2 regions of the Streptomyces sp. NPDC033180 genome follow, and region 2 is predicted to be linked to the other one. Evidence: riboswitches for the same ligand, from Rfam matches in the RefSeq annotation. Region 2 holds a riboswitch; the other holds the start of a gene.
The links. A riboswitch is a leader RNA that binds a small molecule or an ion and turns the genes downstream of it on or off. The one in region 2 is predicted to bind cyclic di-AMP.

Region 1: another riboswitch for cyclic di-AMP. It lies ahead of ACZ5WE_RS22690 (C40 family peptidase); the one in region 2 lies ahead of ACZ5WE_RS10780 (M23 family metallopeptidase).

Annotation. Positions count from the first base shown of each region.
Region 1 covers NZ_JBVIPU010000008.1:183,409-186,805, reverse strand. The annotation lists gene pcrA (DNA helicase PcrA) at 1-1,555, opposite strand, end outside; cyclic di-AMP (ydaO/yuaA leader) riboswitch at 1,799-1,955, shown strand; gene ACZ5WE_RS22690 (C40 family peptidase) at 1,964-3,166, shown strand; gene ACZ5WE_RS22685 (hypothetical protein) at 3,246-3,397, opposite strand, start outside.
Region 2 covers NZ_JBVIPU010000003.1:21,314-24,710, forward strand. The annotation lists gene ACZ5WE_RS10775 (aldo/keto reductase) at 1-48, opposite strand, end outside; gene ACZ5WE_RS10780 (M23 family metallopeptidase) at 211-1,299, opposite strand; cyclic di-AMP (ydaO/yuaA leader) riboswitch at 1,311-1,457, opposite strand; gene ACZ5WE_RS10785 (PP2C family protein-serine/threonine phosphatase) at 1,679-2,854, opposite strand; tRNA gene ACZ5WE_RS10790 (tRNA-Met) at 2,981-3,054, opposite strand; gene ACZ5WE_RS10795 (alginate lyase family protein) at 3,158-3,397, opposite strand, start outside.

The sequences.
Region 1 (3,397 bases), on a different contig from region 2:
ACGCCTCGTCGACGCGCTTCAGCGCCTGCGGGAAGGAGATCTTCTCGCGCTGCGAGAGCGCGTCGATCATCGCTTCCGCGCGGTCGCCGATGCCCCTCTTGGGTACGTTCAGAATGCGCCGCAGCGGGACGGAGTCCTCCGGGTTGGCGAGCACCCGCAGATACGCGAGGACGTCCCGGACCTCCTTGCGCTCGTAGAAGCGGACGCCGCCGACGACCTTGTAGGGCAGGCCGACGCGGATGAAGATCTCTTCGAAGACACGGGACTGCGCGTTCGTCCGGTAGAAGATCGCGACGTCGCCGGCTTTCGCGTCGCCCGCGTCGGTGAGCCGGTCGATCTCGTCGGCGACGAACTGCGCCTCGTCGTGTTCGGTGTCGGCGACGTAGCCCGTGATGCCCGCGCCCGCGCCCGCGTTGGTCCACAGGTTCTTGGGGCGGCGGCTTTCGTTGCGCTCGATGACGGCGTTGGCCGCGGTCAGGATCGTCTGCGTGGAGCGGTAGTTCTGCTCGAGGAGGATCGTGGTCGCGTTCGGGTAGTCCTCCTCGAACTGGAGGATGTTGCGGATCGTGGCGCCGCGGAAGGCGTAGATCGACTGGTCGGCGTCACCCACGACACACAGCTCGGCGGGGTCGTCACCCTCGCCTCCGGAGGGGCCCACCAGCTCGCGCACCAAGGCGTACTGGGCGTGGTTGGTGTCCTGGTACTCATCGACCATCACGTGGCGGAAGCGGCGGCGGTAGTGCGCGGCGATGTCCGGGAACGCGCGGAGCATGTTGACCGTCGTCATGATCAGGTCGTCGAAGTCGAGGGCGTTCGCCTCGCGCAGGCGCGACTGGTACATCGCGTATGCCTGGGCGAGCGTCTTCTCGAAGCCATCGGCCGCCTGGCCCGCGAAGGTCTCCTCGTCGATCAGCTCGTTCTTCAGGTTCGAGATCTTGGCGCTGAAGGACTTCGGCGGGAACTTCTTCGGGTCGATGTCCAGGTCCCGGCAGACCAGCGCCATCAGCCGCTTGGAGTCGGCGGCGTCGTAGATCGAGAAGGAGGAGGTGAAGCCGATCGTCTTCGACTCGCGGCGCAGTATCCGCACGCACGCACTGTGGAACGTCGACACCCACATCGCGTTGGCCCGCGGCCCGACGAGCTGCTCGACGCGCTCCTTCATCTCGCCCGCGGCCTTGTTCGTGAACGTGATCGCCAGGATCTGCCCCGGGTGCACGTGCCGCTCGGCCAGGAGATACGCGATGCGGTGCGTCAGGACCCGGGTCTTGCCGGAGCCGGCGCCCGCGACGATGAGCAGCGGGGAGTCCGCGTGCACGACGGCCGCGCGCTGGTTCTCGTTCAGCCCGTCGAGCAAGGCCGCCGGATCGATCACGGGGCGCGGGGCACCGCCGCGGTAGTGCGCGTCCCGGGGTACGGGCGCGTCGAACTTCCCGTCGAACAGATCATCCGGAACGGACTCCGGAGCACTGTCCTCGGGCGGCGGCGGGGGCTCTTCCTCCGAAGCCCGCGAGGGCTTGAGGTCCGCCAGGAAGCTGTCATCAAAGAGGCTGCTCATCGCCTCCCGAGTCTAGGCGGCCCCACTGACAACCCGCCCCGGGTTCCGGCCACGTCCATCCGCCTACACCTCGGCCGCTTCCGGTCACTCTCCGTCACGGCACGGCGTGCCCGCGTCAAGAGCTTCGTAAAGTAACGAAAACGTATCGGGCATATCGAACATCAACCTTCACACGGGCCACACGAGTTGGCTAGCGTGCTCCGCAGGCTGCTCGTACTCCCACCGGCGAACCCCGCCGGGAACGGGCTGCCTCCGCCGAGTTCGATCTCCTCGGAGCCGGGGACCCACGATGAACTTGGGGTGAATCGGTCCCGTACGAAGTACGGGACTGTAGGGCAACCTTCCGGAACCACCCGCCCGAACCCGACAGCTAACCCGGTAGGCGGTCTACGGAAGGAGTCGCCTCCCTTGGCGTCGCACCGCAAGCCGCGGACCCGCATTGCCGGCCTACGCGCCACCCCTGCCCTCGGTATAACGACGGCAGCCCTCACCTCCGTGGCCCTCCTGTCGCAGAGTGCGCAGGCGGCACCGTCCGCGCCCGAGAAGCCCAGCCTCGAAGAGGTCCAGAAGAAGGTCGACGACCTCTACCAGCAGGCGGGCGTGGCCACCCAGAAGTACAACTCGGCCAAGGAGCGCACCGACAAGCAGCGCAAGAAGGTCGACACCCTTCTCGACGACGTGGCCGAGCGCACCGACAAGCTGAACGAGGCCCGCCAGGAGCTGGGCACGTTCGCCGCGGCCCAGTACCGCACCGGTGGGGTCTCCGAGACCGCCACGATGATGCTCGCCGACGACCCGCAGGGGTACTTCGACCAGAATCACCTGTCGGACCGGCTGACCGCGCGCCAGAAGAAGGCGGTCGACGACTACCAGACGCAGCAGGCCTCGGCGACGAAGCAGCGCACGAAGGCAGCCAAGAGCCTGGAGACGCTGAGCGACTCGCGGGACGAGCTCAAGACGAGCAAGCGCACCGTCCAGAAGAAGCTGGGCCAGGCGCGCACGATGCTCTCGGAGCTGACGGCCGAGGAGAAGGCGCGGCTCGCGGCGATCGAGAAGAAGAAGGAAGAAGAGGCCAAGCGCAAGGCCGCCGAGCTGGCGCGTAAGCAGGAGGCCGAGGCGGAGGCCAAGCGCAAGGCGGCGGAAGAGGCCGCGGCCAAGGAGCGCGAGAAGAACAAGGAGACCCCGGACTCGGGCTCCGGTTCCGACACCGGTTCCGGTTCCGGTTCGGGCGCAGGCTCCGGCGACACGGACAGCGGGTACGCGACGAAGGCCGCGAAGGTGATCAACTTCGCCGAGGCGCAGATCGGCAAGCCCTACGTGTGGGGCGCCACCGGCCCCGACTCCTACGACTGCTCCGGGCTCACCCAGGACGCGTGGAAGGCCGCGGGGATCTCCCTGCCGCGTACGACCTGGGACCAGGTGGAGGTCGGCACGACCGTGAAGACCGCCGACGCCAAGCCGGGCGACCTGGTCTTCTTCTACGACGACATCAGCCACGTAGGGATCTACATCGGCGACGGCAAGATGATCCACGCCCCGAAGCCGGGCGCGAACGTCCGCGTCGAGTCGATCTACTACATGCCGATCCACAGCGTGGTGCGCCCCGCGTAACCACCGCCCACGAGAAACCGTCAGACGAGAAAGCGGCCCTCCACGCGCGCGTGGAGGGCCGCTTTCTCGTGGGTGCGTGTCAGGTCCACAGGACGGCGATGAAGATGTTCGTGACGGTCAGCGCGCCGACGGCGCCGAACATCCCCTTGTCCACCTTCTCCTCGTCCCGTTTCACGTAGACCAGCGCGAGGATCACGATCAGGACGGCCATCTTGATGCCGATCTTGACGT
Region 2 (3,397 bases):
CGGGAAGACCTCGAGGTCGGACGAACCAAGCTTGCGGAGAGAAGTCATACGGGGCTCAACGCCCTTACGGACCGCAGCATTCCGTAGAGCGGGATGCTGATTCCATCCGCGTACGGACATCGGCCATCGGGCAGCGGACAGCGGGCATGCCCAACCGGCAGCCCTGGCGTCGGGGGGTTGTCGCCAGGACCGCCGGGGTTCTGGGTCACCTCAGAGGGACTGGCCCTTGCCGCGCAGCCACGCCGCAGGGTCGACCCCGGTGGAGTCGCCGCCCGGGTGGACCTCCAGGTGGAGGTGGGCCCCGGTGACGTTGCCGGTCGCGCCGACACGGCCGATGGTCTCGCCGGTGGTGACCTTCTGGCCCGCGCTGACGTTCATCGAGGACTGGTGGCAGAACCACAGCTCGGTGCCGTCGTCGAGTTCGAGGATCGTGCGGTAGCCGTACGCCCCCGCCCAGCCGGCCTCCTTGATGGTGCCGGAGTGGATGGCCTTGATGGGCGTGCCCGTCGGGGCCGCGAAGTCCAGGCCCGTGTGGTAGCCGGAGGACCACATGGAGCCGGGCTGACCGAAGGTACCGGTGAGCGTGTACGACGCGACGGGAAGGGTGTAGCTCTTCGCGAGCTTGGCCAGGCGCTCCGCCTCGGCCTTGCGCTTGGCCTCCGCCTCGGCCTTCTTCTTCGCGGCGGCCTTCTCGGCGGCGATCTTCTTCTCGGCCGCGGACTGCTTGGCGGCGGCCTGTTCGGCGGCCTGCTTGACGGCCGCTTCTTCGGCCGCCTTCTGGACCGCGTCGTCCGCCTGGTCCTGCTGGTTCTCGGCCTGCTCCATGATGCGGGCGCGCAGTGCCTCGCCCGCGTCCGTGGTGCCCTGCTCGGCGTCGGTGGTGCTGACACCGGCGGCGCTCAGGGGCGCGGCGGCCACCGTCACGCCGTTGTCCGCGGCGGCGGAGTCGTTCGAGTCGTCGGATATCAAGGACCCCACGCCCGGAAGCGACTTGGCCTCCGGCAGCTGGTCCGTGACGGCCGACAGGTCCGGCATCTCGATGGCCACCGGGGGCTTGCCGCCCTGCGCGGTGGCGATGCCGCCCGCGCCGACGGCGGCGATGACGCCTACGCCCAGAACCGTGGAGCTGCGGGCGAGCCCGCCGCCACCCCGCTTGTGCACGCGGTGCCTGCCGCGGACGGGACGGATGGACTCCTCGGTGGGATTCCATTCCTCCCAGGAAGATTCATCGTCGTACCCACCGAAATCGTCGTCGTTCGGTACGTACACGCCTTGGGGGGCAGGGCGGTTGGACGCCACTGGGGCGCACTCCTTTCCTTCCTTCTCGCCTACCGGGTTAGCTGACGGGTTCGGAGCAGGAAGGTCTCCTACGAACATCTGGCACGGATGCACAGATGCCCGATTCACCCCAATTAGTGGTTCCCCGGCTCCCTTTCGGGATTAGGCGCGTGCGCGCGGAGCCGACTCGAGTGACGGCTGGGACGACCGCGCTGCGTTATCGAACGTTAATAGACAGCGGGGTCGTATTCCAAGCTGTTCCGACTGATCGTTAACGACTTTGGCCCGTACTTATCGGGACACCGGGGTCTGGAACGGGGCGAGTTGACCCCACTTCTTCACACACCGGAGCTTCACATCGCCTTGACAGTACGTCAGTTGTTATGCGGAGTGGGGTCTTTCAGTCACGGCCGGTGACATCGGCCGCCGCACCGACGCCGGCATCGCCCGTCACCGACGGCCGCCGCACCGCGAGCAGCGCCATGTCGTCGGTCCCCCGGCCCCCGGTGTGCCGCCGCACTTCCTCGACGAGCGTCGCCAGGAGCGCGTCGGGGCCGTGGGGCCCTGGGAAGATCCGGCCGCCGAGCCGGGCGGCCGGGTTGTAGAACTCGCCCCGGATGTCACGCGCCTCGGAGAGCCCGTCGGTGTAGAGCAGCAGCATCGCCCCCGGCGGGAACTCCGCCTCGTCCGCGCGGTCCGGCCAGGCGCCCAGTTCACCCATCCCGAGCGGCAGCGCGGGCTCGGTGGCGGACAGGACGCACAGCCGACCGTCGCCGCGCAGGAGCAGCGGCCCCGGGTGCCCACGGTTGATCAGACGCACCGGACCGTCACCGTGCGGGATCTCCGCGAGGACAGCGGTGGTGAACCCCTCGAAGGCGTCGAGCCCGTCGCGCCGCGTGCCCTCGCGCGCAAGGGCACGCTCCAGGCGCTGCGCCACGGCCTCCAGCGTGACCTCCTGCTCAGCGGCCTCCCGGAACGCCCCGATCACGACGGCGACGGCCGCCACCGCGCCCATCCCCTTCCCCCGGACGTCGCCGACGATGACGCGTACGCCGTGCGGAGTGTCCTGCACGGCGTACAGGTCACCGCCGATGAACGCGTCGGCCTCCGCGGCCTCGTACCGCGCCGCGACATCGAGACCCCCGATCCGGGGGTCCGGCTGCGGCAGTACGGCGCGCTGGGCGGCCTCGGCGATGGAGCGGGCGGAGGCGAGCTGTTCGTCGCTGCGGCGTACGACGCGGTTGATGAGGACGGCGAGGACGACGACGGTCACCACCGTGATCAGTTCGGTGACGGCTTCCACGTCGGTGGTGGTGGCGTTCTTGAAATGCAGGGCGAGCACGGCGGCGCAGGAACCGACACCGATGAGAGCGGTGCTGATCAGCGAGTAGAAGGGCGCGGCGACGAGCGGGGCGGCGGTGAAGAGGGGCACGGCGGTGAACCGGGGAGGGGTCGACGCGTCGTAGACGATCCCGACGACGATGAGCAGCAGGGGGAGAGCCCGCACGAGCGCCCGCTCGTGCCGCACATCGGGCCCCTTGCCGCCGCCCCCGCCGCTTCCTCCTCGCTGCCCCACTCACTCAGGGTTCCCGCAGCGGCGGCGCGGGGCGACCGGTGTGGGCCGACCGGGTTACCGGCCCGGTGAAGGCGGAAAACACCGAAGGCCCGGATCCATTTCTGGATCCGGGCCTTCGGTCTTTAGTAGCGGGGACAGGATTTGAACCTGCGACCTCTGGGTTATGAGCCCAGCGAGCTACCGAGCTGCTCCACCCCGCGCCGTTGAATGCAACTCTACGCCATCAGGGGGAGTGAAAGCGAACCGGTTGAGAACCACCGGCGAACGGAGACCCCCGAAGCCCCGAAAGGCCTCCGCCCCCGCTCAGGCGTTCTCCGCGTGCGTCAGCGTCTCCCAGGCCACGAACAGGTCGTCCGTCCCCTCGGACCGCTGCCGGAGCGTGAGCCTCTCCGTTTCCGGCAGGTCCAGCTGCAGCCGCTCCCGCAGGTGGTTGAGGCCGACCTCGGTGTCGGGCCCCATGTCACGCCGCACCTTCCCGCCGCACAGCCAGTCCGGCGCCTTGGCGCCCAGCTGGTACCTGGAGTGGAATTCCAGCGCGGCCCG